4 regions of the Tumebacillus amylolyticus genome follow, and region 4 is predicted to be linked to each of the others. Evidence: riboswitches for the same ligand, from Rfam matches in the RefSeq annotation. Region 4 holds a riboswitch; each other region holds the start of a gene.
The links. A riboswitch is a leader RNA that binds a small molecule or an ion and turns the genes downstream of it on or off. The one in region 4 is predicted to bind cyclic di-AMP.

Region 1 (7,715 bases), on a different contig from region 4:
AAAACGGGCATCGGGTCGTTTGTCCGCAACTTGCCGCATCAATTGGATACCGAACTCGGACGCTGGGTCGTCAAAGGTGAGCAGTTGTCGGGCGGTCAGTGGCAACGGATCGCCATCGCGCGCGCCTTCATCCGCAACGCCGATCTGTATGTCTTGGACGAGCCGAATTCGGCGCTCGACCCGATCGCGGAGTTTGAAATGTTTGAGCGCATCCGCGACCTGTTGCGCGATCGATTGGGAATTTACATTGCGCACCGACTCGCTTCTGCACGGTTTGCCGATCGGATTTTGGTGATGGACGGCGGACAAGTCATCGAGCAGGGGACGCACGACGAACTGATGGCGCTCGACGGGCAATATGCCGAAATGTATAACGTGCAAACGAATCTCTATGAGGTGAAAGCGTAAGGAAGCAGCTTGGAACAAATCGAGGCTGCCGCTAATGTCCTAAAAAAAGCAACACCCGTTCACTTGGAAACGGGTGTTGCTTTATTGAATTTTATAACATTGCGGTGTGTATTATCAAGTATAAGGTCGGACAGCCCGGAGGCTCGGGGCTGGGGTTGAACTTGTGCGGTGGGATTGAATTTTTTCACCAACTTACTCAGCAATATGTTCACCCCGTTTAAATGCGCAAGCAAGAAGGCTTCGACTATTTTGTCACCCATGAGGATGAAGATTTTCACCAGTTTTACGAAACGATGCACAAGCCGACCATGAACTCCCGCTATGGGGAGTTCGCTCGCAGCGTCTCTCAGCTTGATCCGAGTAAAAACTGGTTGAACGCCCGTCTGATCGGCGTGCGCAACGGGGACGATCTCTACCGGACCAACGGCGCGCAGAACTTCGTGTACCACGCGATCCTCCATTGGGCCTCGAACGTCGGGAACATCGACGTGGTCGACTTCCAAGGCTGCGAGCCGTTTTTGACCAAGGGGACGTTCCAGTACAAAAAAAGGTTCGCGACCGAAGCGATTCTGCCGCCGAACCATTTTCATGACAAGCGCTTGCTGGTACAGGCGAATGTTCACTCGCCTGCCGTGCGCCAGTATCTGATCGAGAATCCCATGTTGGTGATCGACGATGAGGACAACCTCGGAGCCGGCTATTTCTTTGATGAACAGAACAAGCCGAGACTCGACCTGCCGTACCAATGCCCGGGGATCGGCTACCACGTACTGCTCGATCTCGATGAGCGGGCCGCGGCGACGAAGAAACCGATGTTCACCTGAAAAAAGGAGCTTCCCATTACGGAAGCTCCTTTTTTTCAAGAGCACCGAGAGAGTCATAGTTCCTGCTTAGGGTTTCCAGAGCAAGTACGAATCGATACAATATGGATAAGCCTACGGAAATCGAGGATGAAGAGAAAGGAAATCCCCTCTATGAACGTTCCCGCCTTATTTGAAGTATTACGAGTCTCATTCAAACTGGGTCTGACCTCATTTGGAGGACCTGTTGCTCACTTAGGGTACTTCCGAGCGGAGTACGTGGAGAAGCGAAAGTGGCTCGATGAGCGAGCCTTTGCCGATTTGGTGGCACTGTGTCAAGTCCTACCGGGACCTGCGAGTAGTCAGGTGGGGATCGCCATCGGCATGATGAGGGCTGGATGGTTGGGGGGCGTGGCTTCGTGGATTGGATTTACGATGCCGTCCGCGATCCTCTTAGCTGTATTTGCATGGCTTCTACAAGGAATGGATGCAGGTGAACCGAGTTGGCTCCACGGGTTGTTGGTCGCAGCTGTGGCGATCGTGGCACAGGCCGTCTGGGGGATGGCGAAATCTCTGACCCCGGATCGTCCACGAGCAACGCTTGCCGTCTGCGCAGCGATTGTGACGCTGCTCTGGCCTTCCGCACTGGTTCAAATCCTACTGATCCTTGCCGCCGGTTTGATTGGATGGACGTGGTTGGCTAAGCCGTCCGTAGTCAATGTCCAAGAGGCACCTCTGCATCTCTCAAAACGCGGGGCCGTGCTTTGCTTGCTCCTACTTGCCGCATGCTTGCTGGGTTTGCCGTGGGTTCGTCCTACATCTCCTTTGCTTGCGGAGTTCGATAGCTTTTTCAGAGTTGGTTCCCTGGTATTTGGCGGCGGGCACGTCGTGTTGCCTATGCTGCAAGCGGAAGTGGTTCCAACAGGTTGGATAACCGAAACGCAATTTCTAGCCGGGTATGGAGCGGCGCAGGCCGTGCCGGGGCCGCTGTTTACGTTCGCCTCATACATAGGTGCAATTCTGGCAGGTTGGAAAGGGGCCGTGATCGCCACGGTCGCCATTTTTCTCCCGTCGTTCTTGCTGGTGGGTGGCTCTCTGCCGTTTTGGTCGACTCTGCGGGGGATGCCGAAGGTTCAAGCGGTGTTGAATGGAATCAACGCAGCGGTGGTCGGCATTCTGCTCGCTGCCTTGTACAATCCGGTCTGGACCAAGGCGATCCGAGAACCGATAGACGTGGCGTTGGCGTTGTTGACATTCGGGTTGTTGGTTTTTTGGAAAGTACCCGCGTGGGTGGTAGTCCTCGTGTGTGGTGGGATTGGGAGCCTCTTGTACTAGAAGCTCCCCTTTTAATAGGAAGGAAGAACTTGATTTTTCACGATTGTCCCTAGAGCACGCGGCGAGACTACGGCAGAAAAACGAATCGAGGGTTAGCTAAGAGACGCTACCCGTCTTTGGGGCACCCTAGACCTCAGAAGCGGTGTGGTAAAATTGAGTATATAAACCGTGCTCGCAGGAGGTATTCATGCATTCTCATGCTGTCGAACTCGCTCAAACCTTTTTAACGGCAATCTTACTTGTCTTCTTCGTAGGGACGCTTGGCGGGAAGCTCTCCGAAAAGCTGCGCATCCCGGACGTGGTGCTGTTCATCCTCATCGGGATGTTGCTCTCGCCATCCGTATTGGATCTGGTGGACATCCGATCCGAATCGACCGCCAATCAAGCGATTCTCCTGTTCGGGGCGTCGTTCATCCTCTTCCACGGCGGCATGATTACGCGCCTGTCCGTGCTCAAGGAAGTCTGGCGGACGATCACGTTGCTTTCAACACTCGGGGTTGTCGTGACGGCTCTCGTGGTCGCCGTCGCCGCAGTCTGGATTTTCGACATGTCGTTTATGCCGGCGCTGTTGCTCGGGTCAATCTTGGCTTCCACAGACCCGGCGGCTCTCGTGCCGATCTTTCAAAAGTTTCCCGTGCGTCGCAAAGTCAGCCAGACGGTCATCACGGAGTCGGCGTTTACCGATGCGACCGGGGCGATCATGGCGACCGTTGTGTTCTCGCTGTTGATGACGACCGGAGCCGCCGTCGAGTGGGGCTCGATCGGGTTGCAGTTCGCACAGCTCGCATTGGGCGGGATCGTCGTCGGCGCCATCGTCGGATGGATCGCCGCTTTCCTAATCTCCGAGAACGACCGCGGTCTGCTTCGGGAGTTTGCCCCGATGGTCATCGTCATTACGGTGCTCGCCGCGTACTTGGGTGCGGAGTGGATTCATGCCAGCGGATTCATGAGCGTGTTCGTCGCCGGGTTGATGATCGGGAATGCGGAGTCGTTCAAACTGACCATCCTCCCCAAACAAGAGCACGCCGCTCACGAGTTCATCGACGCGGTGTCCTTGAAGTTGCGCATGTTGATCTTCATCTTGCTGGGCAGTCAAGTCGATTTCAGCGTTCTCCAGGATTACGGACTGCAAGGGCTGCTCGTCGTCTTGGTCTTCGTATTCCTCGCACGTCCGATCACCGTGCTGAGCTGCTTGCTGCCGGATCGCAGGGCGAAATGGAAACGCAACGAAATTCTCTTCCTGTTCTGGACGCGCGAAACGGGCGTCATCGCCGCCGCGTTGGTCGGGATCGTCGGAAGCTCCGGCTTGGAAGACGCGAAGCTGATGTCGGCGATCGCTTTCGTTGCGATTCTGTTCACGTTGCTCTTGCAAGCCAGCACGACGCCGTTCGTCGCGAAAAAGCTGGGACTTTTGGAGGAACAGCAAGTTCGCGAAAAAGGCCACCTGTGAAAAGGTGGCTCTTTTTTTATTCACGGACATACAATGAACACAATCGTCGTCTATCCTAAAGGTATTGCTTAATTCCTGATACTCCTATTGGGAAGCGGGGGAACCACATTTCCTGGGGCGCATCGTTGCTTGGGTGAATACCAAGCTCGTAGGGAACCATCTTTCCCGAGCCCGTCAGCTAACCTCGTCAGCGTAGAGATGGGTCAATTGCATGCAGGTTTCACACACATTGACCCGATGAGAACCGATGGGGTCTTTTTTGCGTAGTTTTTTTCGGACCCTATCGTTTTTTGGTAGGGTCTTTTTGCATGTTCACAGCCAAAAGACCCCGCCAAACCTGGTACACCAGCAATTGGGAGGGGATGTTGAAGTGAAAAGAAATGCAGTCGAGTTTCGCAATGTCACCAAATCGTATGGGGACAACGTGGTGATCGACAACTTGAATTTGTCGATCCCACAGGGCAACATCGTCGTGCTCGTCGGACCGTCCGGGTGCGGCAAGACGACCACGATGAAGATGATCAACCGCCTCATCGAGTCCACCTCAGGCGAAGTCCGCGTGTTTAACCAAGACATTCAAGCGCAGAATTCCGCCGAGCTCCGCCGCCGCATCGGGTATGTGATCCAGCAGATCGGTCTGTTTCCACACATGACGATCGCCGAGAACATCTCACTGGTACCGCGTTTGACCGATGGCAAAAAAGGTCATGATCTGACCAAGATTGATCAGTTGCTGGAACTGGTCGGGCTTGATGCAGCCTCGTATCGTGACCGCTACCCCGCCGAATTGTCGGGGGGCCAACAGCAGCGTGTCGGTGTGGCACGCGCGCTGATGGCGAATCCGCCCATCATCTTGATGGACGAACCGTTTTCCGCGCTCGACCCGATTACGCGGGAACAATTGCAAGACGAACTCATCCGTTTAAACCAAGAACTCCACAAAACCATCGTATTTGTCACGCACGACATGGACGAGGCGCTGAAGATCGCCGATGAACTCATCATCATGCAAGGCGGTCAAGTCATCCAGCAGGGCACTCCTGACCACATTCTGCGCCATCCTGTGAACGACTTTGTACGTGGTTTTATCGGGGAAAAACGTCTCGCGGCCAAACCGGCGCTCACCGTCGCCGACGTGATGCTCCTTCAACCGGTCAAGATGAGCCGCTACAAAGGCCTCGCCGAAGCGGTGCAGACCATGCAACGCAAGCGGGTCACCGCGATTCTCGTCGCCGATCAAGACGGCCGCTACCACGGAATTGCCGACACGGCCGATATCTACAAGCGCTATTCGGAGGAGTCCAAGACGCTCGCCGATGTCATGCGCACAGATGCACCGACCCTGCGTCCCGAAACTCCGCTGTGGGATGCGATCACGTTGGTGCAAGATGCACCCTACGGACACGTACCGGTCGTGAGCGGAGAGGGGAAACTCGTCGGGATCGTAACCCGCGCTTGCTTGGTCGATGTGCTTTCCAAACCTTATCTGGAGGAGGCGGCTGCAAGTGGTGAATGAACTTTTGACGACGTTCGCTGACCGTTGGACAGACATCTTGGAGTCGAGCCTGCAACATATGACGCTCTCGTTGATCGCGTTGTTCTGGGCGATCTTGATTTCGATTCCCTTGGGCGTTCTGTTGACTCGATATCGTAAATTGGCAGGGGCAGTTCTCGGACTCGTTTCCATCTTACAAACCATCCCGAGCCTTGCGTTGCTTGGGTTCATGATTCCCGTCTTCGGCATTGGGTCGGTTCCGGCGATCATTGCGATGGTCGCGTATGCGCTGCTTCCGATCCTTCGCAATACCTACACGGGCATTCTCGATGTGGATTCGGCGCTTCTCGAAGCGGGACGCGGCATGGGCATGACGCGTTTTCAATTGCTGAGAATGGTGGAACTGCCGCTCGCACGTCCGATGATCTTCGCCGGTATTCGCACCGCGACGGTCATGACGATCGGCGTGGCCACGCTCGCTTCGTTTATCGGGGCCGGTGGCCTCGGCGACTTGATCCTGCGCGGGATCTCGATGGTCGATACGGGCGTTATCTTGGCAGGGGCCGTTCCGGCGGCGGTGCTGGCGATTGTGTTCGACTTGCTTCTGGCTTGGATTGACCGCTTGGCAACGCCCAAAGGTCTGCGTATTCGAAAAGAACTGAACTAATTTTACGAGGGGGACGATTTTTTGAAAAAAGGAACAATCAAAGCTTTGCTTGCAGGTACACTCGCTGTTTCGCTTGCCGGATTGGTGACGGGGTGCTCCGCCGTGACCGGTTCGAAAGCGTCCGATGAAATCACAGTCGTCGGCAAAAACTTCACGGAACAAGACATCATGGCGAACTTGGTCGGGCTGATGTTGGAGAAAAACACCGACCTCAAAGTCAAAACCAAATCCTACCTCGGCGGCACGGACGTCTGTTTCAGCGCCATGAAGAGCGGCAGCGCCGACGTCTACGTCGAATACACCGGCACGGGCCTCGTGAACATCATGGGAGAAAAAGTGATGAGCGACTCCGACGCCGTCTATCAAAAAGTGAAAAACGAGTTCCCCGACAAATACAAAATCGAATGGCTGAACCCCATCGGGTTCAACAACACGTACGCGATCGCCGTCACACAGGAAACGGCGAAACAGTACAACTTGAAAACCGTCTCCGATCTCAAAGCGCACCAAGGCGAGATCGTGTTCGGCACGGAGCAGGAATTCCTCGACCGCGACGACGGCCTCAAGGGGATGAAGAGCACCTACGGCTTGAACTTCAAAGACGTCAAAGCGATGGACCCCGGACTCAAGTACCAAGCGCTCACCTCCGGAAAAGTCCAAGCGATTGACGCGTTCACCACAGACGGCCAATTGGCGAAAAACAACCTCGTGCTGCTCGCAGACGATCAGCATTTCTTCCCGCCGTACTACGCTGCGCCGATCGTGCGAAGTGAAGTGCTGAAGCAACACCCGGAAGTCGGAGATGTGTTGAACAAGCTGGCCGGAAAAATCGACGAGAAGCAAATGGCGGAACTGAACGCCGAAGTGGATATCGAGAAGAAAAAGGCCGGCGACGTTGCAGAACACTGGTTGGAAGAGCAAGGGCTCGTGAAAAAGTAAGACAAGCAAAGAGGTGTACCCGACATGCAGAGCGGGTACACCTCTTTTTTTTGAGGAAGTCAGCTTTCTTCCGTTTGCAAGAGAATCAACTCGTCCAGTTTTTGTTCCCGTTTTCTGCGGAGGCGCGAAATTTCTTTGTACTCAGCCCGCAGGGCTTTGTGGATCGAGTAGCACATCAGCAACATGATGATGGAGAAGGGGAGCGCAGTCACAATGGAAGCGGTCTGCAAAGCTTGGAGCCCGCCGCTGAGCAACAACACGACAGCGATTGCGGCTTGTAGGACCCCCCATGTGATTTTGACTCTGTTCGACGGGTTCAAGTCCCCCTCGGAGGAGAGCATGCCGAGAACGAACGTTGCCGAATCGGCGGAGGTGACGAAGAACGTCACGATCAAGAGCGTGGCCAACAACGATACCCAATACCCTAAGGGAAGGTGTGCGAGCGTGCTGAAGAGGGCGGCCGTATTGTCCTGTAGCACGGCTTGTGCGATCCCGTAGTGCTCGAAGAGTTCAAAGTGCAACGCGGTGCCGCCAAAAACGGAAAACCAAACGAAACTCATGAAACTGGGTACCAACATCACACCGATCACAAATTCCTTGATCGTTCGACCTTTGGAAACC
Region 2 (7,715 bases), on a different contig from region 4:
GTGGACGGAACGGCGAAAAAATCATACGGCATCATCGGCCTCCCCGTCACATTTACAATCGACAGCACCGGCAAAGTGGTCGAGCGCCGCGACGGCCAACTCACGCACGACAAGATGGAAGCGATGTTCCAACAGCTCCTTCAACAACCATAAGCCTTCCTTATAGACAGAATCAAAAAGCGTCATTTCTCTTCCCCATGTCCCTCGGAGTATGATGGAGTCAGAAACGGGGGAGATCGTGAATGAAAATCAAATCCGTCCACATGTGGCTCGGGGTGGCGTTGACGGCCGGGCTTGCTCTGATCGGCAAAGGTCTGTCCCTGTTGCCGCACTTGTCCATGATCGGCCCGATGGTTCTCGCGATCTTGCTTGGCATGGCCTATGCCACTTGGGGGCAAACCTTCGCTCAGAAAAAAACCTCCGCGAACGTCGCGGACGGCTATACATTTGCTTCGAAATATCTGCTGCGTGCCGGGATCATCCTGCTCGGCGTGCGTCTTGACTTGATTGCGTTAAGCCACGCCGGAGTTCGCGTGCTCGGTACGGAGATCGTGCTCGTCGCGTTGACGCTGCTCGTCGGCTATTGGATTGCTCGTCGCTTTGGCGTTGACGAGAAACTTGCGATGGTCATCGCGGCGGGCACTGCGATCTGCGGAGCGGCGGCGGCGGTCGCCATCGCCGTTCAAGTCAAAGCCCGTTCTGAACAAACGGTGCTCGGCGTGGCTACGGTTGCCGTGCTTGGCACGGTGTTCACCGTACTCTACACGTTGCTGTTTCCTCTGCTGGGTCTGTCGAACGGTGCATTCGGCGCTTTTTCGGGAGCCACGCTTCATGAAATCGCCCACGTCATCGCCGCCGCGACGCCGCACGGCACGGACAGCCTCGACAACGGACTGCTCGTCAAACTCTCCCGCGTTGTCTTGCTCGCTCCCGTCGCCATGTTCATTGGCTGGTGGTCAAATCGCCGAGAACGTCAATACCAAACAGATGCAGCAAAAAACATGTCTCCCAAGCGCCGTCCCGGCAAAGCTCCGATCCCGTACTTTGTCTTCGGTTTCTTGCTTGTCGGAGCGTTGCACACGTGGCAGATTCTGCCCGCTTCCTGGACACAGCCTTTGATCCAAACTTCGCTGTTCCTGCTCACGATGGGCATGGCGGGTCTCGGCCTGCAAGTCAACATCAAAGCTCTGCGCGGCGGGAGTCGTGCGTTCCAAGCGGCTCTCCTCACGTCCGTCCTGCTTGCCATCGTCGGATACGGTGCAACAAAAGTCCTACTCTTCCCGTAAAGAGTAGGACTTTTTTCGTCCACCCCCGCTTGTCAGGGTCCTGTGACGAAACTCTGTAGTTCGCAACGTGTCTTTCTCCACGCCACTGTGGTAAAATGTGTCTTACCAGCCAGTAAGATAAGATGAGGTGTACAACATGGAGCTACTTCGTGTGAAAGGCGGGCAACCGCTTCACGGCGAGATTCAGGCATCGGGGAGTAAAAACTCCGTTCTCGCCATCATGTGCGCCGTCCTGCTTTGCGACGGCGAAACCATCTTGGAAAATGTACCTGAACTCAGCGACGTCAACACGCTGATGCAGATCTTAGAAGAAACCGGCCTCAAGTGCGAATGGATCGCAGCCAACACGGTTCGCATCCAGAACGACGGAATCACCAACAGCGAAGTCTCCGAAGACCTCGTGCGCAAGATGCGCGCGTCGTTCTCCGTTCTCGGCCCGCTGCTTGCCAAGTCCGGCAAAGCGATGATTCCGCTCCCGGGCGGTTGCGTCATCGGCGCACGTCCGGTTGACCAGCACTTGAAAGCGATGCGCTCTCTGGGCGCGACCGTCACGATGACCGAAGGGGCAGTCACCGCAGAATCGACCGGCCGCCTCAAAGGCTCGGCGATGTTCCTCGGCACCCGCTACGGCGCTACCGTCGGCGGAACCAACGCTGCGATTTCGGCAGGTGCTCTTGCAGAAGGCACCACGATGATCTACAACGCAGCTCGCGAACCGGAGATCGTAGACTTGGTGATGTTCTTGAACAAAGCAGGGGCTCGCATCCGCGGCGTCGGCACGGACATCATCACCATCGAGGGAGTCGAAAGCCTCAAGGGCGTTCGCTACTCCGTCATGGGCGACCGCATTGAATCCGGTACATACTTGTGCGCCGGAGCGATCACGCGCGGCCGCGTCACCGTTTCGAACATCGCTCCGCAGACCTTGGCCGGTCTTCCGTCGCTGTTGTTTGACATGGGCTGTGACATCACGATGGAGGGCGACAGCATCACGGTCGATGCCACCAACCGTGAACTGCGTGCCACCAACGTCATCACGTTCGCCTACCCCGGTTTCGCCACCGACTTGCAGCCGGCGATGCTCACGCTGTTGACCACGGCGAAAGGCATCTCGTACGTGAAGGAAACCGTATTCGACGCTCGTTTCGGCTTCACGCAAGAGTTGACCCGCATGGGTGCCGACATCAAGATCAGCGGGGATACCGCGATTGTCAACGGCGTTGAGACGTTGAACGGCGCTCGCGTGCTGGCAAGCGACTTGCGCGCAGCCGGTGCTTTAATCGTGGCGGGTCTGGCCTCTCAAGGTTCGACCACCATCGAAGGACTGCAATACCTCGACCGCGGCTACGAAAGCCCGGTAGAGAAGTTCAAAAGCCTCGGCGCCCAGATCGACCGCGTCCAGTCTTGATTTGAAAAAAAGGAGGGACCCCCACATGTCCAACCTCGACAAGACGATGATTTTCCGCCCTGATGAGCAGAACGACCTCTTGAACGAAATTCTCGCAACGGTCGTACCGGCCCTGCGTGAACAAGGCTACGACCCGGCCCGCCAATTGGCAGGCTTCATCGTAACCGGGGAATCCAACTACATCACGTCCTCCGGCGGTGCCCGAGCGACGATGGCGAAGATGGACCGCCTGCTCGCCGTTGAGCAAATTCTCAACGACTACCTGAAACTCAAAGACCGCTAACAGCGGTCGAACGCAGAACGAAAAAAGACGCGTCCCGTAAGGGATCGCGTCTTTTTTTCTTAGTAATGGCCCGGCCAAGAGGACGGAGCGTAGCCCCAGCCCGTGTAGCGGGAGGTGAAGTACGAGGACGCCGCGATGTTGTCTGCCATCACGGACTGTCTCCCGTTGATCATCGTGTTCTGACCGATGTAGATCCCGACGTGGCCGTAGTAGCCGTTGTCGGCAGCCGGTGCGAAGAACACGAGTGCGCCGATTGGAGCCGAAGCGAGGGAACCGCCGGTGTTCAAGGAGTTCGAAGCGGCAATCGCAGACGCGTACTGTCCGGTGGTGCCGTATGCGTTCTCGACGAACATCTGGCAGTACCCGTTGTAGTCGGTGCGACCCTGTGCATCGATGGCCCACGCGATGGCGCGGTCCTTGGCACGGATGCTGGCTTTCGGCGGAAGACCGTCGACCACAGCCGAAGCGATGTAGCGCTTCTGACCGCCTTCGATGTAGTAGAACCAACGCGGGTCCGGCTTGTTGTACCAAACGTCGTTGACGATCGTGCCGTATTCGAGACCGGAGAATTGCACCGAGACGTTGCCCGCAATGGACGAAACGATCGGGTAGTTCGTCCCCGGACCGGAACGTACGTTGACACCGGCCGAGGCCGTGATGCCGGAGAAGCTTACATTGTAAGGATCAACCGCGTGTGCCTTTTGAATCGTCAGTTCCTGGACGCCAACCATAGCGGTTGCGAGCATGGCAGCCGCCAACAGCGTGGTGGTAAACTTTTTCATGTTCTGATTCACTCCTATTTCTATAGTCTATGAATATTCTCTCTATTATGAATATATCAGCTTCATAAGTAATTTGCAAATTTCATAAGTAAACTTCAAAAAAATTACAAAAAGCCCCGAACCGCAGGGACGGTCGGGGCTTTTTTGGGTCGGGTGTGGAGGGGACGGTTTCGTGAACTACTCGCGGGTGCGCAGGAAGTCTTGCACCGAAGAGCCGCGTTGAGCTTTGACACGGAGAAAGGCAACCTTGTTCGACATGCGTCCGAGCATGAAGACGAGGGGAATGGCGACGACATGGAAGAGTACGATTGTGTTCATGTGGGGAAGTTCCTCCTTTAGGAAACTGGCAAATTTGTTGTGGTTGCTAGATTCTATGAGTTGTCCACCCGTACTAGAACCAAGACTTTCTGCACCGTCATAAAAATGTCCACGCACACGACACCTATGATATAATAGGTACGATTGTTTTCGGAGGAATTGCGCACACTAAGGAAAAGCAACCTATGTGGCGCAGAGGGAGGCGTACGAACTCAACATGCAATCCCTGACACAAGGACTGACCTTGACACTGATCGTCTCGTTTGTGCTGGTGTTTCTTATGATGCCCATCCTGCGCAAAGTGGCGATGAAAACCGGATTCGTCGACATGCCGAATCCGCGCAAGTTGCACAAAGAACCGATTCCGGTGCTGGGCGGAGCGGGGATCTTCATCGGATTCCTGATCACCATGACAGCGGTGGAAACATATTATGGATCATTTGACGGTCGCTACTTCGGGATCGTCATCGGCGGCGGTCTCTTGTTCTTGATCGGGTTGGTGGACGACTACTACAAGACCCAGGGCAAGGACTTCCCGGCGTGGCCGAAGTTTTTGACGCAGATCGTGGCGGCGTGCGTGCTGATCAAGTTCGGCGTCAAAGTTTCTTCGATCACGATCCCGTGGATTGAGCAGCCGTACTACTCGTTTGCCGATCATGGCATGGAGTGGTTGTCGTGGCTCGTGACGATCGTCTGGATCGTCGCGATCACCAACATGCTGAACTTCCTCGACGGCGTGGACGGATTGGCTGCGGGCATCGCCTCGATTTCGGCGACGACGCTCGTCTTCGTCTCGTTGCTGACGTCGAACAACGATGTGGCGTTCTACGCCGTGGCGTTGATCGGAGCCTGCCTGTCGTTCTTGCGCCACAACTTCCATCCGGCGCGGATCTTCATGGGAGACGCCGGCGCGACGTTCCTTGGATTTACGTTGGCGGCCATCGCGGTGGACGGAGCGTTCAAGTCGGCGACGTTCGTTTCGGTGATCGTGCCGGTTTTGGCGCTGGGCGTGCCGATTTTTGACACGGTCTTCGTCATCATCCGCCGCATCAAAGAGAAGCGTCCGATCTACCATGCTGACAAGTCGCACACGTTCCATACGCTGATGAAGAGCGGGATGAGCCAAGTGCAGACCGTGTCGTTCATGTATCTGCTCGGCATCTGCTTCTCGCTGGCGTCGATTGTCGTCTTGCTGGTGAACAAGTAAGCTTTGAAAATGAAACTCCTCACGCTTTCGGCGTGGGGAGTTTTTTTTCTAAAAAACCCTCTTGTCAACGAGAGCCGCGAGGGAGTATGATAGTCACAATTGAATCACGGCCTAAATCCGAGTCATCGGATACGGAGGACCCAATCCAGTGGGGTTAATCCTGCGCGTTTTGCGCGGGAGGGATGAGTGAAGTTACTTCTCTGCCATCCTACCCGTCAGCTAACTTCGTCGGCTAAAGCAGGGAAGGTCAGAGACCTTCTATTTAGATGGTCTTTTTGTGTTTTCTTGTACCTGAGGTGGGTGGATATGGCGCAGAGTTTGAAAGCCAAAATGGAAGCAGATATAAGTGAAGCCTACATCAAGTTCCAGCGTGAGATTCTGGGGAGAGGACCGCAGGAGACCAAGACGTACATCATGCGCGACATGGTGATTCTTCGGCTCAAGGGCGTGCTGACTCACGAGGAGAAAACGCTGGTGCAGTCAGACAAAGGCAAGAAGCTGGTCAAAGAGATGCGCCAGACGATACGCGAGAATTTCAGCGCCGACACCGAAGCGTTGATTTCGCAGATCACCGGGTGCAAAGTCATCGCCAGCCACAGTGACATCTCGACCAAGATCGGCGAGTTTGTCGAGATGTTCATCCTCGACCGCGATCTGGAAAAGTTCATACGCGACCAAGAAGCAACTTCTCTGGGGGACTAAGCACAGGGCTGTCGGGCGACCGAGAGTCGGGTGATTCGTAGACCGGTGTAGACTTCTGTTTTTCGCAGAAACACGCGAAAAGTAGGAGTGTGCATCGGTCTTTTTTCGTACAGCCATGAATCTAATGAAGAAAAAAGGTGGTTTTGCATGTTTCGCGATCTGAAACGGTTTTTGATCGGGCGACCGATGAAGTCTTCGCAATTGGATCATGAACGGCTCCCGAAGTGGAAAGCGTTGCCGATTCTCTCCTCAGATGCGCTGTCGTCCGTGGCCTACGGGACGGAAGCGATCCTCGGCGTCCTCGTCGCCGTCAGTGCCTCGGCGATGTGGTACTCCTTGCCGATCTCGCTGGCGATCGTCTTGCTGTTGACGACGCTGATCCTCTCGTACCGGCAGATTATCTACGCCTACCCGAGCGGCGGCGGTGCGTATGTCGTTTCCAAAGACCAACTGGGCGACAAGTTTGCCCTCGTCGCGGGAGCCTCGCTGCTCATCGACTATATCTTGACCGTAGCGGTTTCGATCACGGCGGGTGTCGCTGCGATTACGTCGGCGTTCCCCTCGTTTCTTGAGCACAAAGTATTGATCTCCGTCCTCATGGTTCTGCTCATCATGGTGCTCAACTTGCGCGGGGTGACCGAATCGGCGACGGTGTTCTCCTACCCGACGTATGCGTTCATCCTCGGCTTGCTCGTGCTGATCGTCGCCGGACTTTTTTCGCTCAAAAACGGACACGTCGACGTCGATCTCTCGCGACCGCATGAAGTGGCGATCAACGGAATTACGTGGTTTGTGATCTTGCAGGCGTTTTCTTCCGGCTGTTCGGCGCTGACGGGGGTGGAAGCGATCTCCAACGCCACCCCGAACTTCCGAAGCCCCGAGGGCAAAAACGCCGCCAACACGCTCGGCGTGCTCGGCATCTTGCTCGCCGTGCTGTTCGCGGGAACTTCATTGCTTGCGTACCTGTATCACGTCGCGCCGCATCCGCATGTCACCGTTCTCTCGCAAGTGGCGGAGGAAGTGTTCGGACGCGGGGGTCTGTACTATTACATCCAAGGCACCACCGCTTTGATTCTCATCTTGGCGGCGAATACGTCGTTTACGGGATTCCCGTTGTTGGCGGCGCTGATGGCGAAGGACGGCTACATGCCGCGCCAGTTCACGTTGCGCGGGGACCGACTGGGGTATTCGATTGGCATCATCGCGCTGTCGCTCGCGGCGATTCTCTTGATCGTCGCGTTCCACGGCGATACCGATCTCTTGATTCCGCTGTATGCGATCGGGGTGTTCCTGTCGTTTACGTTGTCCCAGACGGGGATGGTGCGTCGCTGGTTCCGTCTGCGAGATCGAGGCTGGCAGGGCAAAGCGTTGATCAACGGCATCGGCGCCGTCGTTTCCTTGGCGGTTCTCACGATCTTTGCAGTCACGAAGTTCGAAGAGGGAGCTTGGGTCGTGCTGGTGATTCTGCCGATCATCGTCGTCTGCTTCCTGCGCATTCGCAGTCACTATGATGTCGTCGCTTCGGAATTGCGTCTCGACATTCAAAAGGTACACCCGCAGCAGACTGGCAACTTGGTCATCATCCCGATCTCCAGCATCTCGCAGGTCGTCAACGAATCGATCGCCTACGCGATGTCGCTGACACGGCCGGAGAACATCATTTGCGTGTACATCGGGTTCGACTTCGAGGCCCTTCATGCGATGGAGGAGAAGTGGAGGCAGTGGAACC
Region 3 (7,715 bases), on a different contig from region 4:
TCACGTTGCAGATCGCCGTCAACGGCATCCTCGCAGTCGGGATGACGATGGTCATCTTGACCGGCGGGATCGACCTCGGCGTCGGCTCTGTCGTGGGACTGACGGGGGTCATCCTCGGCATGACCCAAGGCTATGGCGTCGTGCCTGCCATCTTGGCGACGCTGGTCTGTGGCGTGCTCATCGGTCTCTGGAACGCGCTGTTTATCGCCCGTTTCAACATCCCGCCGTTCATCGCCACGCTTGGGATGATGACGATTGCTCGCGGCTTTGCTCTGTATCTCTCAAACGGTGCTGCCGTCGCGCTCGATGAAAACAAGTTCTACGAGCAATTGGGCACGGGATTCCTGCCGATTCACATCTCGGCGGTTGTGCTCGGAGTTTTGTTCCTGTTCGTTGCGTTCATCGGCTTCAAGTCGATGCGTCAGAAGTCTTTTTCGGTGGATTCGGTTATCGCGTTCGTGCTGTCGCTCGCCGGGATCGGCCTGTTTGCTTGGATGTATTTGAGCTACCAAGGCATTCCGTACCTCGTCCTCGTCTTTGCCGTCATCGCGCTTTGGGGCATTTGGGTTCTGACGCAGACGACGTTCGGTCGCTATCTGTACGCAATCGGCGGCAATGCCAAAGCGGCCTACCTCTCGGGAGTCAGCGTCAAGAAAAACCTCGCCAAAGTCTATGTTTCATCTGCGGTTCTGGCTTCCATCGCCGGGATTATCATGACCACTCGTGTCGGTTCGGCCGACCCGAACGGCGGGAACTCGTTTGAACTCGATGCTGTCGCAGCTGCGGTCATCGGCGGAACTTCGCTTGCGGGCGGCTACGGCACAATCGGCGGTGCGATGATCGGCGCGTTCATCATCGGGATCTTGAACAACATCTTGATCCTCGCCAACGTCAACCCGTACTTCCAATTTATCTTCAAAGGATTGATCATCATCGCCGCCGTGTTGCTCGATATGAAAAACAAGCAACAAAAATAACTCTCAACAAGCCCAATGGTTCGTTTTTTATGATATTATTAACGAATAAAATTCAACCAAAGGGAGATGTCAATGAAGCGTCAGGAACGAGTCGACCTCTTGCTCTACAATTGGACAACCGAACAATTCGACCTCGACGCAGTCGGTCCCGCTCACACCCAAGGATTGACAGCAGAAGTGACCGGGGAACAGCTTGGCATCGACCGTAGCAACGCCTCCCGGGATTTGAACGGGCTTGTCTCGCAGAAAAAAGCGATCAAGATCGGTGGGAAACCGGTCTTGTTTTTTTCCTATTCAGGATTGATCGAACGTTTGGGCGAAGGCGCACGCGGGCAACTGGCGCATGAGTACGGCTCGTGGCTCAGTTTTGCTGACATCGTCAGCCGCATGCGCCGTGCCGTTTCGAGAAACGCCGGGCAGACGTTGGTCAACCGTCGCTCGGCGTTTGATTCGTTACAGGGACGGGACGGCTCTCTGAAAAAGCCGATCGAGCTCGCCAAAGCGGCGATCCTCTACCCGCCGGACGGATTGCACACATTGTTGACGGGACCGACGGGTGTTGGCAAGACGCTTTTTGCTGATTGTATGTTTCGGTTTGCGGTGGAGACGGAGCGTTTCCCGGATGGGGCGCCGTTCATCGCCTTCAACTGCGCCGACTACGCGAACAACCCGCAACTCCTGCTCGCCCAACTCTTCGGTGTGGAAAAAGGGGCGTATACGGGCGCGGATCGTGACCGCCCCGGACTGGTCGAGAAAGCGGACGGCGGTGTGTTGTTCCTCGACGAGGTTCATCGACTTCCGCCGGAGGGGCAAGAGATGCTGTTCACTCTGCTGGATCGGGGGATGTTTCGCCGACTCGGAGAAGCGGACACGACGCGCAAAGCGAAGATTCGCTTGGTCGCCGCGACGACGGAGGATGTGCAGTCCTCCCTCTTGATCACGTTCATTCGTCGCATTCCGATGTGGATTGGGATTCCTTCGCTTGAGGAACGGACGCTTGAGGAGCGGTTTGCCTTGATTCACTTCCTGTTTCAAGAGGAGAGTGCGCGAGTGCAACGTCCGTTCTGGATTGCGTCAGATGTGCTGAAAGCGCTGCTTTTGTTCGACTGTCCCGCCAACGTCGGGCAACTCAAGAGCGAGATTCAATTGATCTGTGCGCGGGCGTTTCTCGCCCAGATGCAGGAAGAGAACACCAACTTGCTTAAAGTTTCGTTGGGCAACACATCCGACCATGTGTACCGTGGTTTGTTGAAAGCTTCGGAACGGCGACAAGATCTCGATCGGCTCCTGCAAAACGTCCCCAAGGGCTTGTTGCTCCACGGAACCGAGGGAGAGGGTCCACAACCGGATCACGATGGGGAAAGCGTATACGAGATGTTGGAACAACAAGCGGTCGAACTGCGTCGGCGCGGGCTGAACGAGGACGAGCTCAACCGCGTGCTGTCCGGTGAGATCGACGTGTATTTTCGTCGTTTCCTCCAACGGGTGTCGCGACAGTTCGAATCGCGCCGTCATGACTTGGCGGTCATGGTAGGCGAGGAATTCCTGCAAGTGGTCGAGGAGATGTTCGATCTCGCTTCTCTTCATATGGAGCGTGTGTTTTCGTCACAGACCGTTTTTGGCGCCGCTTTGCACTTGCGAGCGGCGGTTGATCGGTTGGGAGCAGGAGCACCCTTGCAGAGCCCGGGGCTAGCGAATTTGCATGTGGAAGCGCCGGATGAGTACCGGGCGGCGGGGGAGATGGTGGACTTTTTTGCAGAACGGACGGGAATTCGACTGCCGGAGAGTGAAGTCGGTTTCGTCGCGACTTTGCTGGCGTCCGCCGTGGAGACCCCGCAGTTTGCTCGCATCGGCGTCATCGTGGTCGCTCATGGTGCGTCGACGGCATCGTCCTTGTTGGAGACGGCTCAGCAATTGCTCGGCACCGGGCACGGCGTTGCGTACAACGTCCCGTTGGAGATGCCGACACCTGAAGTGACGGAGAGTTTGACGCAGTTGGCTCTGCAAGTGGATGAAGGCAAGGGTGTGTTGCTGTTGGTCGACATGGGCGATCTGCTCGGCGTCGGCGATTGGATTCAGGCGAACACCGATCTTGCTGTGCGAACGGTGCCGGGCGTGACGACCCGATTGGTGATGGATGCTGTCCGTCGGGCGGCGTTTGCACCGGGTACGACGCTTGAATCGTTGCAAAACGGATTGGTGCAGCGCGCGCTTGGGGATGTCACGACTCGCGAGGAGGAGCACAGCGTTCGTCGAGGTGTTCTCCCGGTCGTTTGTGTCACAGGTCAAGGATCGGCGATGCAGTTGAAAGCGATCTTGGAAGAGCGCTTGGTGTTGCCGGAGGATTACGAACTCCAAATCGTGCCGATCTCGATCACTTCTTTAGAAGAAACACCGGAGCGGATGCGTAAACTGGTCGGCGACGGCCCGTTGCTCGCAGTGGCGGGGACCTTGAACCCGAACTTGGAGGGAGTCCCGTTCGTCTCGGCGCAGGAGATTCTCACCGGCGTGGGCCTGCGCCGCATCTCGCATCTGATCGGGTCGACGTTGCAATGGAGAATTGGAGAAGAGCCGCAGACGCCGGTGTGGGAAGCGTTGATTGAGACGTTGCGCCGCACCGTGCGCCGGGTCAATCCGTACTTCCTCGTGCCGGAGATTGTGAAAGCACTCGAAGAACTTGCCCAGATCTGGGGGCGCGAGATCGATGTCGATTTGCAAATTGGCGTGACGATGCATCTCGTCATGGCGATTGAACACCGCATGCAACGCGGCGTATGGCCGACCGAAGAACGGGGCGAACTGCCGCCGCCGATTCAAGGGGGCGATCAGATTCTGCACGCGTTGCAGAGCGTGACCGATGCATTAGGAATTGAAGTTCCGGCTTGTGAGTTGGGACATCTCTGGAGATTGTTGGCGCAAGGGGAGGTAGTACGTGGATGAACAGCATCGTGTTGGTTTGCTCCTTTGGCCTGTCCACGTCGCTTCTGGTGAACTCGATGGAGACGGCCGCCAAGGAAGCGGGTGTACAAGCGCAGATTCGGGCGATTGGCAGCAATGAAGTCCAGGATCACGTGGAGGAGGCGGATGTGTTCTTGATTGCGCCGCAAGTGCGCTATTTGATGAACTCGATCGCCGCTCACGGTCGCCCGGCCGGCGTGATTGAGGGCCGGACCTACGCGCTCGCCGATGGTGCTGGGGCGTTGCGTCAAGCGCTTGCCTTGATGGAGCAGGGAGTCTGACCTCATGAACAAACTCCTGCTTTTCATGGAACGCACGATTTTGCCCGTGACTGCACGGGTCGTGGAGAACCGCTATATGCAGGCGATCCGCAATGCTTTTATTGGAAGCGCGTTGCCGATGATCATCGTCGGCTCGATTTTCTTGATCTTTGCCATTCCTCCACTGCCCGAAGGCATTCAGGACGGCGTGCTGGGGGCAATCAATGCGTGGTTGACCGACGCTCGACCGATGCTGATGGTTCCGTTTCAGCTCACATTCGGTCTCATTGCGTTCTGGGTCTGCTACGGGGTTGCCGAAAGTCTCGCCAAGCACTACAAGATCGACGGCGGGCGAGTGGGGTTGATGGCGATGGCGACACTGTTGGTGTTCTGCCTGCCGGTGGGCGTTCGACAGGAGGGGCATCTCATCGGATTGCACGCGATCCGGCTCGATCAATTTCTCGACAATCTCGGCGCGGTGGGGCTGTTTGTGTCGATGCTGACCGGCATCGGTGTCGCAGAACTCAATCGCTTTCTGCTCCGGCGCGGATTGATCCTCAAGATGCCGCCCGCCGTCCCGCCGAACGTCTCAAAGTCGTTTGAGATGATGATTCCTGCCTTTCTCGCGGTGGGAGGTGCGTTTCTGCTGGAATGGTGGGTGACGACAACGTTTTCGCCGCACCCGCTCGACCCGGCAACGGCCTTGACCTTGCCGCAGGTCGTCATGGCGAAACTGAGCTTCCTCGTGCAAGCCTCAGATACGTTGCCTTCCGCGATCTTGCAGATTTGGCTGATGATGTTGCTCTGGGCGGTCGGAATCCACGGGATGAACGTCGTTTCTTCGGTCGCCTACCCGCTTTGGCAGACCAACCTCAGTGAGAACATCCAAGCGCTGGGAGCAGGGGAGCCGGCGACACACATCGTGTCGGAGCCGTTTTTTCATATGTATGCGCACTTGGGCGGTTCGGGGGCGACGCTTCCGTTGGTGTTCTTTCTGTTACGATCGAAAGTCCAGCAGTTGAAACAGGTCGGGCGAGTGGCGCTGGTGCCGGGGCTGTTCAACATCAACGAGCCTGTCGTGTTCGGCGTACCGATTGCGTTAAACCCCATCCTCGTCCTGCCGCTCTTGTTGGCTCCCACGGTGATCGTGACGGTGAACTTCCTCGCGATGCACACCGGGCTCGTCCCTGTGCCGACCGTACAACCGCCGCTGACGATGCCGGTGTTTCTCGGAGGCTTTCTCGCGGACGGTTCGTGGCGGGGAGCTGTGTTGCAAGGTGTGGACCTCGTGATCGCAGGGCTGATCTACTATCCGTTCTTCAAACTCTATGAAAAAAAGATCTCTCACTTCGCGGACGGCGAATGAGAGACCGTTTTTATTTTGAAATCGCTTTCATTCTTGATCTTTCACTTGTCGAAATTATTTTCTGCCTAGAATCTCTCATTTCGTTGATTTCTGACAATTTGTATGGTAGACTTTCATCATGTCGAAATTGGCCGAATCTGGTAAGCAAACCAGTACGGGGGACTTATTTTCATGGGGTGAACCGCCTGCGGGCGGAAGGGTTACTCTCGACCCGAACCCGTCAACTAACCTCGGAGGCCGCTTGGGGAGGAAATTTCATTTTGAAGCGTATTGTACAAGCTTTGTTTGTTGCTGCCCTCGTCTTTGTTGCGCCGTCTCTGTCTACTGTGCAAGCACATGCAGCTGTTCCGTACGGACAGACCCTCATCACCATTGGATCGACCGGCAATGATGTTACTCAAGTGCAGGCGGACCTCCGACTGCTCGGCTACTTTACATACCCGGAGAACACCGGCTACTACGGTGAGATCACCGCAGACGCCGTTCGCGCGTTCCAACGCGACCACGGAATCGAAGTCAACGGCAAAGTGGGCACGGAAACCGGCCCGGCGATTCAAGCAGCTGCGTCGAAACTCCGCGCTGCGAAAGGCACGACCACAGCAGATCAAGTCATCGACACGGCTGAGAAGTACCTCGGCACCCCGTATGCATGGGGCGGGCGCACTCCGTCCGGCTTTGATTGCTCCGGCTTCGTCGGCTATGTTCTGTCACAGTACGACGTCTCCGCACCGCGCACGGCAGCTGACATGTACGCAAGCGGCTCCGGCGTTGACTCGCTCAAAGCGGGCGATCTCGTGTTCTTCACCACCTACGGCGCTGGTGCGACCCATGTGGGTCTCTACATCGGCAACGACCAGTTCATCTCCGCGACGTCTTCGCACGGTGTGAAGATCGACTCTCTCCACGACAGCTATTGGGGCCCGCGTTACATCGGAGCTCGTTCCTATCTATAAGCGTTTAGAACCGACCGGATCCGAAACGGTCGGTTTTTTTATCGATAAGGATGATAATTTCACAAAGTTGTCGTATAATTCTAATAGTAAAACGGTTTCATATATTCCGTTACTTGAAGGGGGAGCTTCACACCGTGAACAAAAATTTGCTCTCGATCCTGATCTGGACGGTGGTCTCAGTCCTCGGCGGCGTAGCGTTTGCGCTGCTTGCGATCAACAACGGCGAGACGATTTCCGCATCTTGGATCGTCATCGCAGCCGTCTGCACGTATGCCATCGGGTATCGCTTCTACTCGAAATACATGGCGAAAAACGTCTTTGGCCTCGATGACAAGCGGGCAACGCCTGCTGAAATCAACGACGACGGCAAAGACTATGTCCCCACCAACAAGTGGGTGTTGTTCGGTCACCACTTCGCAGCGATTGCAGGTGCCGGTCCGTTGGTCGGTCCGATCCTCGCCGCGCAGATGGGGTACTTGCCCGGCATGATCTGGATTCTCGTCGGCGTCGTGCTCGGCGGTGCCGTCCAAGACTTCGTGATTCTGTTCGGCTCGATGCGCCGCAACGGGAAATCGCTCGGTCAAATTGCCAAAGACGAGATCGGGCCGTTTGGCGGCACACTCGCTTTGGTCGGTGTCTTGGCGATCATGGTCATTTTGATCGCAGTTCTGGCAATGGTCGTCGTCAATGCGATGTTCCATTCTCCGTGGGCTACCTTCACAGTGTTCGCAACGCTTCCGATCGCTCTGTTCATGGGCGTGTACATGCGCTTCATCCGTCCGGGTCGCGTCTTGGAAGGCTCCGTGATCGGGTTCGTTCTGTTGATGCTCGCACTTTATTTCGGCCAAGTTGTGGCTGATTCGTCCATCGCGCACTACTTTGACTATGAGAAAACCACCCTCGCGTGGATGCTCATGGGGTATGGCTTCATCGCTTCCATCTTGCCGGTTTGGCTCTTGCTTGCACCGCGCGACTACTTGTCTTCGTTCTTGAAGATCGGCACCATCGGTTTGCTCGCGATCGGTATCTTGATCGTCCGTCCGGAGATCCACATGCCGAAGATCACGAGCTTCCTCGACGGCTCCGGCCCGGTCTTTGCAGGTCCGTTGTTCCCGTTCCTGTTCATCACGATCGCATGTGGGGCGATTTCCGGTTTCCACGCTCTCGTTTCGTCGGGCACCACGCCGAAAATGGTGCAAAA
Region 4 (7,715 bases):
TCCTCAACCACGCGCCGGTACTTAGGTACCAAGAACTCAAGCACGACCCGGAGTTGCAACCGGAGCCGGTCTTGGCGACGATCGTCCTCACACCGAACCAGCGAAAAAAACCGCTGGACGACGCCCGCGTGCGTCGAGCGCTTTCGCTCGCCATCTGTCGTCAAAACGTGATCGAGTCCTGCCTCCCGCATCTGGACGCTGCCGATGCTCTCGTTCCGCAGAACATGCGAAATTTCCCGGAAGCTCGAGGGTTGGTGTACGAGAACGAAGGAGAAGCACGGCGCTGTCTGCAAGAGGCGGGCTACGAGAACGGGATTGGATTCCCCGAGATGACGCTGACAATTCTCGGACACGAGTACATGGAGCTCATGGCTCAATCGTTCATCCAAGATTGGAAGCGGGTATTGGGAATCACCGTGCGCTATGAGCGGTTGCCGTGGGGCGAGTATCTACAACGTCTCGACACAGGAGACTACGACTTGCTCTACGAAACGTGGCACACCGACATCGCAGACGCAGGGACGTTCCTGTTGCCGCTCTCCACAGACCATCCGTTCAACACGAGTGGAAGTTCCGATCCGCGCTTTGACGAGTTGATGGAGCGGTCGTTGGAAGAGATGCAAGAGGAGAGGCGCACGGAGCTGTACTTGGAGGCGGAGCGCATTGCGTTGGAAGAGATGGCGACGATCCCGTTGTTTTTCGAAGCCCACTTCTGCATGGTGGACTCCGGTGTGCTGGGGGCGCAGTTAAGTCGCACGGCGGTCTTGCCGCTGAAACACATTGAATTGCTTGAAGGGAGGTGATAATGATGGAAAACGTAAAAGCACTCGCTACCGAGGTTGTCGAAACCGAGGAAACCGTTGAAACGGTTGTCAACGCTGAGAAGCTCTCCGAGGAGGTCGCCCTGACCCCGAAGCGTCTGAGCAAAGTGGTTACGATGCGCCTGCTTTCCGAGTGGTAGAACCTACTTAGGAGAGGAAATACAGACTGCTCTGCAACCGAGAGCAGTCTGTATTTTTCTAAAAATGGTGATTTCCGTTAAGCAAAATGATATTCTGTTTATGACAGAATATTTGAGATAAGGGGTGACGAGCATGAGCAACACGACTTCCACAGCAGCGCCCGGATTCCGCGATGTCATTTCAAACCGCAATTACGTCTGGTTATGGCTAGGCCAAACGATTTCCCAGATCGGGGATTCCCTGACGATCGTCGCCGTCCCGCTGTTGGTGTACGCACTGACACAATCGGCGACTTCTTTGACGTTGACGTTTGTCATTGAATCTCTGCCCTGGATTCTGATCGGACCGTTTGCAGGTGTGTTGATCGACCGCATCAACCGACGAACCGTCCTCATCTGGGTCGATCTCCTGCGAGCTTTGATTGTGGCTGCGATTTTCTTTTCTCATTCCGTGTCGTTGATTTATGTGATGATTTTCTTGTCACAGACGTTGGCGGCCGTGTTCGCTCCGGCTCGTTCGGCGGTCATCCCGGAACTGATCGAGCGCGACTTGTATGTCAAAGCGATCTCTCTGTCACAAAGCTCGTTCCAAACGGTGCAAATTCTCGGACCGTTTTTGGCAACGGGTGTCATTACGTTGTTTGGAGGTCCGAGAGCGTCGTTTCTGGTGGACACCGTCACGTTCTTGGCGGCCGTCTCCTGTACGATGATGATCCGGTTTCCAAAGCAAAGCGTCAAAGCAAACGCCGGGCAACCGAAAGTCTCGTTCTTCAAGTCGTTCGGTGAGGGAACCGCTTTCTTGGTCAAGCACAAAGTCCTGCGCTATGTGACGGCGATCAATCTGTTGAAAGCGGTCACCCAGTCGGTGATCCTCGTGAGCAGCGTTCTGTACGTGAAGACCCAATTGCAGATGTCGGAGCAAGACAGCGACCGTGTGTACGGACTCGTGGTGGCTGCGACGGCGATCGGGATCATCCTCGGTACGACGTTGATCGGAATTTTGGACAAGAAACTCGACCGCCGATTCTTGATCATCGGAGGTCTGATGCTCCAAGGGGCGACGTTCCTGCTGATTCAGTTCCAACCGGGAGCTCTGGCGTTGATCTTGATGTATGGATTCTCCGGTTTCTGTGCGAGCGGGGCTTTGACTCCGGTGTCGGCGTGTTTTGCAGAATCCACGCCGAACGAAGTGCGCGGTCGCGTCTACTCGGTCGTTAATTCGGTTATTCGAATCGCACTCGCCATCGGCTACTCGGCGGCGGGTCTCGTCGGCGCACAATACGGGGCCGTCGCGTTGTTGACGTACGGAGGCATCCTGTTGCTGGTGGCAACTCCGATCTTGACGTTGCTCTTGCAGGGCATTAGCGCGTTGCAAACGAAACAAGCCGTCGTCAATCAAACGGCCACGTCCGCGAAATAGACAAATACAAGAGGAGATCCGCTTAGCGGACCTCCTCTTTTTTTTATATGCACTGGTAGTGGGAAATTTGCTGGAGCGGGATGGTGAATGGTTCCCAACGGCCGATTCTCTGCCGCCAACGGAAGCCGCTCACTAGGTTCCAACTTACATTCGTCGGAAACGCCCAGAACGGACGACCGAATCTCGGCCAGATGAACACGTTTCGATGCAAGCAGAATCGGATGCCGTGCGGGTCTTGCGGATGAAATCCGCCCGGTCCGCCGCCGTGGAACCCCCCGCCCGGTCCGCCGTGAAAAGCTCCTCCTGCTCCACCACCGCCATATTGCTGCGGGAGTTGGGGCTCAAATTGCGGCGGCGGTCCGGGCGGCGCTCCTCCGGGACCTCCTTGGCCCGGGCCAAACGGAGGCGGTGGGGCGGGGCGGTACAGATCGGCAAATGGAACGGCGACGGGAATGTAGGACCAGTCGGAAGAATCGGGCCCTTTTTTGCGACGTGACATAGGGCAATCGCTCCTTTTTCCTGACTTGATTTCTCAATGCTCACAACATATGTAAAGGAGCGGAATTGTGCGTTTGTCCTCCCTGATTTTCTTGTCGATTTTACGTCTGGTCTAAATTACCACTGGTCAAATCTCCCTTAAATTGTTGAGACAATTCAGGTTCCATGTTACCATTTCGACATAGAACGACAGCCGAATCCATAGATTCTAGAACTATGGTACGGGGGACGCAACACATTGGGGTGAATGTACTGGAACCGTTCTGCAAGTCAACGGAACCACAACTAGGGAACCTCTTCCCGAACCCGTCAACTAACCTCGGAGGCATTTAGGAGGACAAACAATTGAAAAAGTACTGGAGACACGTACTCACCGCCACTGCCGTAGTGGCCGGTCTTTCGTCGATGATGGGAACTGCTGCACAGGCAGCCCCGGAGTATGGTGTGAATGTTCAGGTGAACGACCAATTGGTGCAGTTCCCGGATGCAAAACCGTTTCTCGACGACAATGAACGACTACAGGTACCGCTTCGTTTCGTCTCGGAGTCTATGGGCTACGATGTGAAATGGAACGCGGTCGGCGATGATGTCAAAGTCAGCATCGTCAAAGGCTCCCACACCGTCACCGTCCAAACCGGAACCGATACCGGCGTGGTGAACGGTACGCCGGTGGACATGGATACGACGTCTGAATTGATCGACGGTCGTACGTATGTACCCCTGCGTTTTATTACGGAGTCGCTGGGCGGCGCGGTGAAATGGGACGGACCTTCGAGTTCCGCCCTCTTGTCCACAGATGGCAAGACCTACACACCGGTGGCCCAACCACTTCAAGCCTTGGCAGGACCTGCACTTGGAACGAAGATCGTAGAAGGAGCCAAGCAATTCATCGGCGTCCCGTATGTTTGGGGCGGCACGACGCCCAAGGGCTTTGATTGCTCGGGCTTGGTGACCTACGTCTTCAATCAGAACCATGTCTCGGTAACCCGCACCTCGAAACAAATGTTCCAAAGCGGACAAGCCGTGTCCACCAACGCGCTACAACCGGGGGACCTCGTGTTCTTCAACACCTCCGGCGCCGGCGTTTCGCACGTCGGCATCTCGCTTGGCGGTACGCAATTCATCTCGGCGACCTCTTCTTCGGGCGTCAAGATCGATTCGCTCAACTCCGGCTACTGGGGGGCACGCTACCTCGGTGCCAAGCGCGTCCTGTAACAACCACCCAAACACTGTTGAAAAAAGAGCATTCGGGAGACTCCCGGATGCTCTTTTTTGTTTGACACGATCTAGACGTTGTCGTAGTATGTTTATAAAATAGCAAACGTTTGGAGGTTTCGTCTATGTATGAGCGTGGGTACCGAACCGAAGAGGACCACTATGAGTGCCTGTTTTGCGCCGCGTCCTATGAAAAAGGGGTGATCTACCCGGAGGACGGTGTGCTCTACGAGTCGGAGAAAGCGATGAAGCGCCACATCGAGCAAGCACACGGCTCGGTGCTGACCGCTCTGCTCGGACTTGGGAAAAAAGAAACGGGCCTCACCGATACCCAACGCAATTTGCTGGAACTGTTTGCGGCGGGCTACAGCGATGCCGAAATCGCAGCCAGAGTCGGCGGGAGCACGTCCACGATTCGAAACCACCGTTTCACCCTGCGAGAGAAGGAACGGCAAGCGAAAATCTTTCTCGCGATCATGAGCCAACTCGACGGTCTCAGCCCGCAACGAGGTCGTCATTCCGCCAACCACGACCACGTCGGACCAAGCGAGTTCCCAACCAAGGCGAAGAAGCGACTTGAAGCTCTTCAAGACGTGATCAAGTTGTTCCACCCCAATCGTCGGTACACCGAAGGAGAAGTCAACGACATCATCCGCGGCGTGTACACCGACCACGTCTTGGTTCGTCGTCTCTTGATTGAGCACGACATGCTGGACCGCGAAGCAGACGGAAGTACCTACTGGATGAAGGGAGCTCTGGACATGGACAAAAAAGCCCAACTGAAATGGGAGTACAAAAACACCCGCCGTCCCGTCGGCGTCTACCAAGTGAAATGCTTGGTGAACGGCAAAGTTTTGATCGGTAGTTCCAACAATGTAGACGGCATGCTCAACCGCTTGCGATTCGAGTTGAAGTCGAACATGAACAGGATTCCGCAGTTGCAAGCCGACTACAACCAGCACGGAGCCGATCAGTTTGTCTTCGAAGTGCTGGAATTGGTCAAACCGGAGTCCGAGGGTCCGCAAGACTTTGTCGCCGAAGGAGAGCAAGCGAAAGCCTTGGAAGCCAAGTGGTTGGAGAACCTGCAACCGTATGGAGACCGCGGGTACAATGAACAAGAGTAACTTACGAAAAAAAGCCCTGCCGTCGCCGAGACGGGCAGGGCTTCTTTTCGCTGTCACGTAGATGGACAGGGCTTTTTTGCCAGCATGTAGACGGACAGGGCTTTATTTGCATTACTCGCAGTCGAGCAGTTCGACTTTGCCGGTTTCGAGATCGTAGCGGGCGCCGACGATGCGGAATTTGCGTTCGTGAATTCTCTTGGCGTATTGAGGATGGGAAGCTTTGATTTCATCTACGACTCGTTGGACGTTGGCACGGACGGAAGCTTCGACGAGGTCGGAGGGGTGTGATTGTTGCGCGGTTTTCACGGCCGGCGTGATGCGTTTGACGAGCGAGCGAATATGTCCAGAGGGCTGAGTGCCTTTTTCCAAGGCGTCGACGGCGGCTTGAACCGCTCCGCAACGCTCGTGCCCGAGGACGACGATGAGCGGGACATCGAGATGCTCGACGGCGTATTCCATCGAACCCATCACTTCATCGCCGAGCACATGGCCGGCCACACGGGAGACAAAGAGATCGCCGAGCCCTTGGTCAAATACCAACTCCGGCGGAACGCGAGAGTCGGAGCAAGAGAGGACGAACGCAATCGGATGTTGCTTCGGCGCAATCTCATGGCGACGGGCGATGAGGTTCTTCGGATGGCTGAGATGTCCGCTTGCAAACCGTTCATTGCCATCCACCAAAACCTGCAACGCCGCCGCAGAAGGGTCCCCATGCGCCGCCTGCAAGGACTGCGTCGGCAAGAGCGTCAACACAAGCGGGAGAAGGAGTGCTGGAAGCCAGGGTTTTTTCATGAAGAGTCCTCCTATAACGCCGTTGATGATCTTAGTGTGCCAGAGTTGTTACAAGTAAAGTCCCTTGGACGACGGAGTAGGAGGCGAGATTCTTGTAAAGGAAATGGGGGTTGTTGTCACCCTGACATACGTGAACGCATGCGTGCGGGGGAGTTTACTACCGTTCAGCTTTCTTTTTGACGACCGGAAGGGAAGTTATTCCATGTCAAGATGAGTCCTGTTGATTGTGCGAGAACCAGAATTTCTGATTGAAGCTTTTTCTTGTCTTTTTTGTCCAAGTTCTTCATAAAATGATTCTGAGGAGACAATGTAGATTTCATCATTTGAAGGTCTTCTAAAACACTTTCTAATACGATCGCATTGGCTTGCTCGTCCTGGACGTGTCTTATGGTTTGAAAGGAAACTATTTTTCTTGCGTTATGATCTGTAAACTTTGTTTGTGCGATGGTTTGATCGAGGCAGACTTCTTGTAGCTTTTCTGGGAGACGTGAAAAATGAGGCTGTTTCAACACCTTTTTTATGCCATAAATTTGATCGCCGACGAATTTTTTGTTGATATATTTTTCTAGTAAGGATTGGACAATTGGATATACATTCGCTAATTTCTTCAGTTCTCTGTACCCGGTCCAGCCAACTCCTGCCTCTTCAGCCCTCCGTTTTTCATCCTTGTCTTCATTTGCATAGTTCGTATATTTTTTTATGGTCGAGATCGAAACCTTCGATTCAGCCGCGATTCTTTCTACGGTGTACCCCCGCTCAAGAAGATATGCAACCTGTCTCTCCATTCCAAAGCCCGTTTTCTTTTTCCGAGACAATTCCATCTCAAGTCTTTTGAGTACACGCAACTCTGGAGATGTTGGACTTTCTACATAACAGAGGACTTCCTTTTGCTTCAGTTGTTTCAGGCTTTCATAACGGCGGTATCCCTCGACTAAAGTGTATGTGATTTCGTCATCGTTCACTTCTACTAACAACGGTTCATGCAAACCATTTTGGATGATGCGTTCAGTCAATGCATCATCTTTATCTGTTTTTCTAAAGGAATCCTCAACTCGAATCTTCTGAATAGGGATCATAACCAACTTCAACCGGACCACCTCACCATGTAGTTGCCATATAGATATGAAGGGGTGAAATTGTCCCATTCTTTTACGTATAAGAACATTTCGTAAAATATATTGTTATGTTATATTTTGTTTCGAGAGAATCTAGTTTTGACTACTTGAAAAATGAATGGAGGAGCACAGCTGTGGATTTCCGTTTGGAATTGCAAAAGTTGAGTTCACAAGTAACGGAACGTAAGGGATTTATCACGAATGAGGAAATGACCAAACAATCGCTGATCATCCCGTTTTTACAGCGTTTGGGGTACGATGTGTTCAATCCTTTGGAAGTTCGTCCTGAGTATGTATCTGATTTCGGGGCGAAAAAGGGAGAGAAAGTTGATTACGCCATTTTCAAAAACGGCATTCCGATTATTTTCATTGAAGCGAAAGCCGTCACGGAAAAGTTGGACAAGCACAGCGCTCAACTTTCTCGATATTTCAACGCAACGCCGGAGGTCAAGATTGCAATCCTGACCAATGGAGTAGAATACAAGTTTTTTACCGATCTCAATCAAGACAATATTATGGACGATCAGCCGTTTTTCTCTTTTCATATGGAAAATATGTCAAGTGTGGACATGGAATCGATCGAGAGTTTT

Region 1: linked by a shared signal. The riboswitch ahead of JJB07_RS03245 (ABC transporter ATP-binding protein) and the one ahead of JJB07_RS24055 (C40 family peptidase) in region 4 are both predicted to bind cyclic di-AMP.
Region 2: linked by a shared signal. The riboswitch ahead of JJB07_RS03750 (Na-translocating system protein MpsC family protein) and the one ahead of JJB07_RS24055 (C40 family peptidase) in region 4 are both predicted to bind cyclic di-AMP.
Region 3: linked by a shared signal. The riboswitch ahead of JJB07_RS11805 (C40 family peptidase) and the one ahead of JJB07_RS24055 (C40 family peptidase) in region 4 are both predicted to bind cyclic di-AMP.

The regions. Positions count from the first base shown of each region.
Region 1 covers NZ_JAEQNB010000001.1:682,585-690,299, forward strand. Annotated here, with positions in the region: gene JJB07_RS03225 (ABC transporter ATP-binding protein) at 1-408, shown strand, start outside; gene JJB07_RS03230 (hypothetical protein) at 630-1,232, shown strand; gene JJB07_RS03235 (chromate transporter) at 1,383-2,543, shown strand; gene JJB07_RS03240 (cation:proton antiporter) at 2,731-3,993, shown strand; cyclic di-AMP (ydaO/yuaA leader) riboswitch at 4,049-4,200, shown strand; gene JJB07_RS03245 (ABC transporter ATP-binding protein) at 4,364-5,509, shown strand; gene JJB07_RS03250 (ABC transporter permease) at 5,460-6,155, shown strand; gene JJB07_RS03255 (ABC transporter substrate-binding protein) at 6,177-7,094, shown strand; gene JJB07_RS03260 (glycine betaine uptake BCCT transporter) at 7,154-7,715, opposite strand, start outside.
Region 2 covers NZ_JAEQNB010000001.1:802,607-810,321, forward strand. Annotated here, with positions in the region: gene JJB07_RS03715 (TlpA family protein disulfide reductase) at 1-153, shown strand, start outside; gene JJB07_RS03720 (YeiH family protein) at 243-1,286, shown strand; gene murA (UDP-N-acetylglucosamine 1-carboxyvinyltransferase) at 1,423-2,694, shown strand; gene JJB07_RS03730 (IreB family regulatory phosphoprotein) at 2,720-2,977, shown strand; gene JJB07_RS03735 (NlpC/P60 family protein) at 3,037-3,759, opposite strand; gene JJB07_RS03740 (hypothetical protein) at 3,937-4,077, opposite strand; gene JJB07_RS03745 (MraY family glycosyltransferase) at 4,295-5,284, shown strand; cyclic di-AMP (ydaO/yuaA leader) riboswitch at 5,383-5,534, shown strand; gene JJB07_RS03750 (Na-translocating system protein MpsC family protein) at 5,591-5,986, shown strand; gene JJB07_RS03755 (APC family permease) at 6,134-7,715, shown strand, end outside.
Region 3 covers NZ_JAEQNB010000003.1:365,579-373,293, reverse strand. Annotated here, with positions in the region: gene JJB07_RS11825 (sugar ABC transporter permease) at 1-977, shown strand, start outside; gene JJB07_RS11820 (sigma-54-dependent transcriptional regulator) at 1,050-3,917, shown strand; gene JJB07_RS11815 (PTS sugar transporter subunit IIB) at 3,914-4,216, shown strand; gene JJB07_RS11810 (PTS sugar transporter subunit IIC) at 4,221-5,561, shown strand; cyclic di-AMP (ydaO/yuaA leader) riboswitch at 5,681-5,815, shown strand; gene JJB07_RS11805 (C40 family peptidase) at 5,822-6,514, shown strand; gene JJB07_RS11800 (carbon starvation CstA family protein) at 6,649-7,715, shown strand, end outside.
Region 4 covers NZ_JAEQNB010000005.1:414,059-421,773, reverse strand. Annotated here, with positions in the region: gene JJB07_RS17560 (peptide ABC transporter substrate-binding protein) at 1-803, shown strand, start outside; gene JJB07_RS17555 (hypothetical protein) at 809-961, shown strand; gene JJB07_RS17550 (MFS transporter) at 1,095-2,381, shown strand; gene JJB07_RS17545 (hypothetical protein) at 2,425-2,880, opposite strand; cyclic di-AMP (ydaO/yuaA leader) riboswitch at 3,061-3,222, shown strand; gene JJB07_RS24055 (C40 family peptidase) at 3,225-4,094, shown strand; gene JJB07_RS17535 (DUF2087 domain-containing protein) at 4,220-5,218, shown strand; gene JJB07_RS17530 (carbonic anhydrase) at 5,330-6,010, opposite strand; gene JJB07_RS17525 (ParB/RepB/Spo0J family partition protein) at 6,175-7,098, opposite strand; gene JJB07_RS17520 (type I restriction endonuclease) at 7,260-7,715, shown strand, end outside.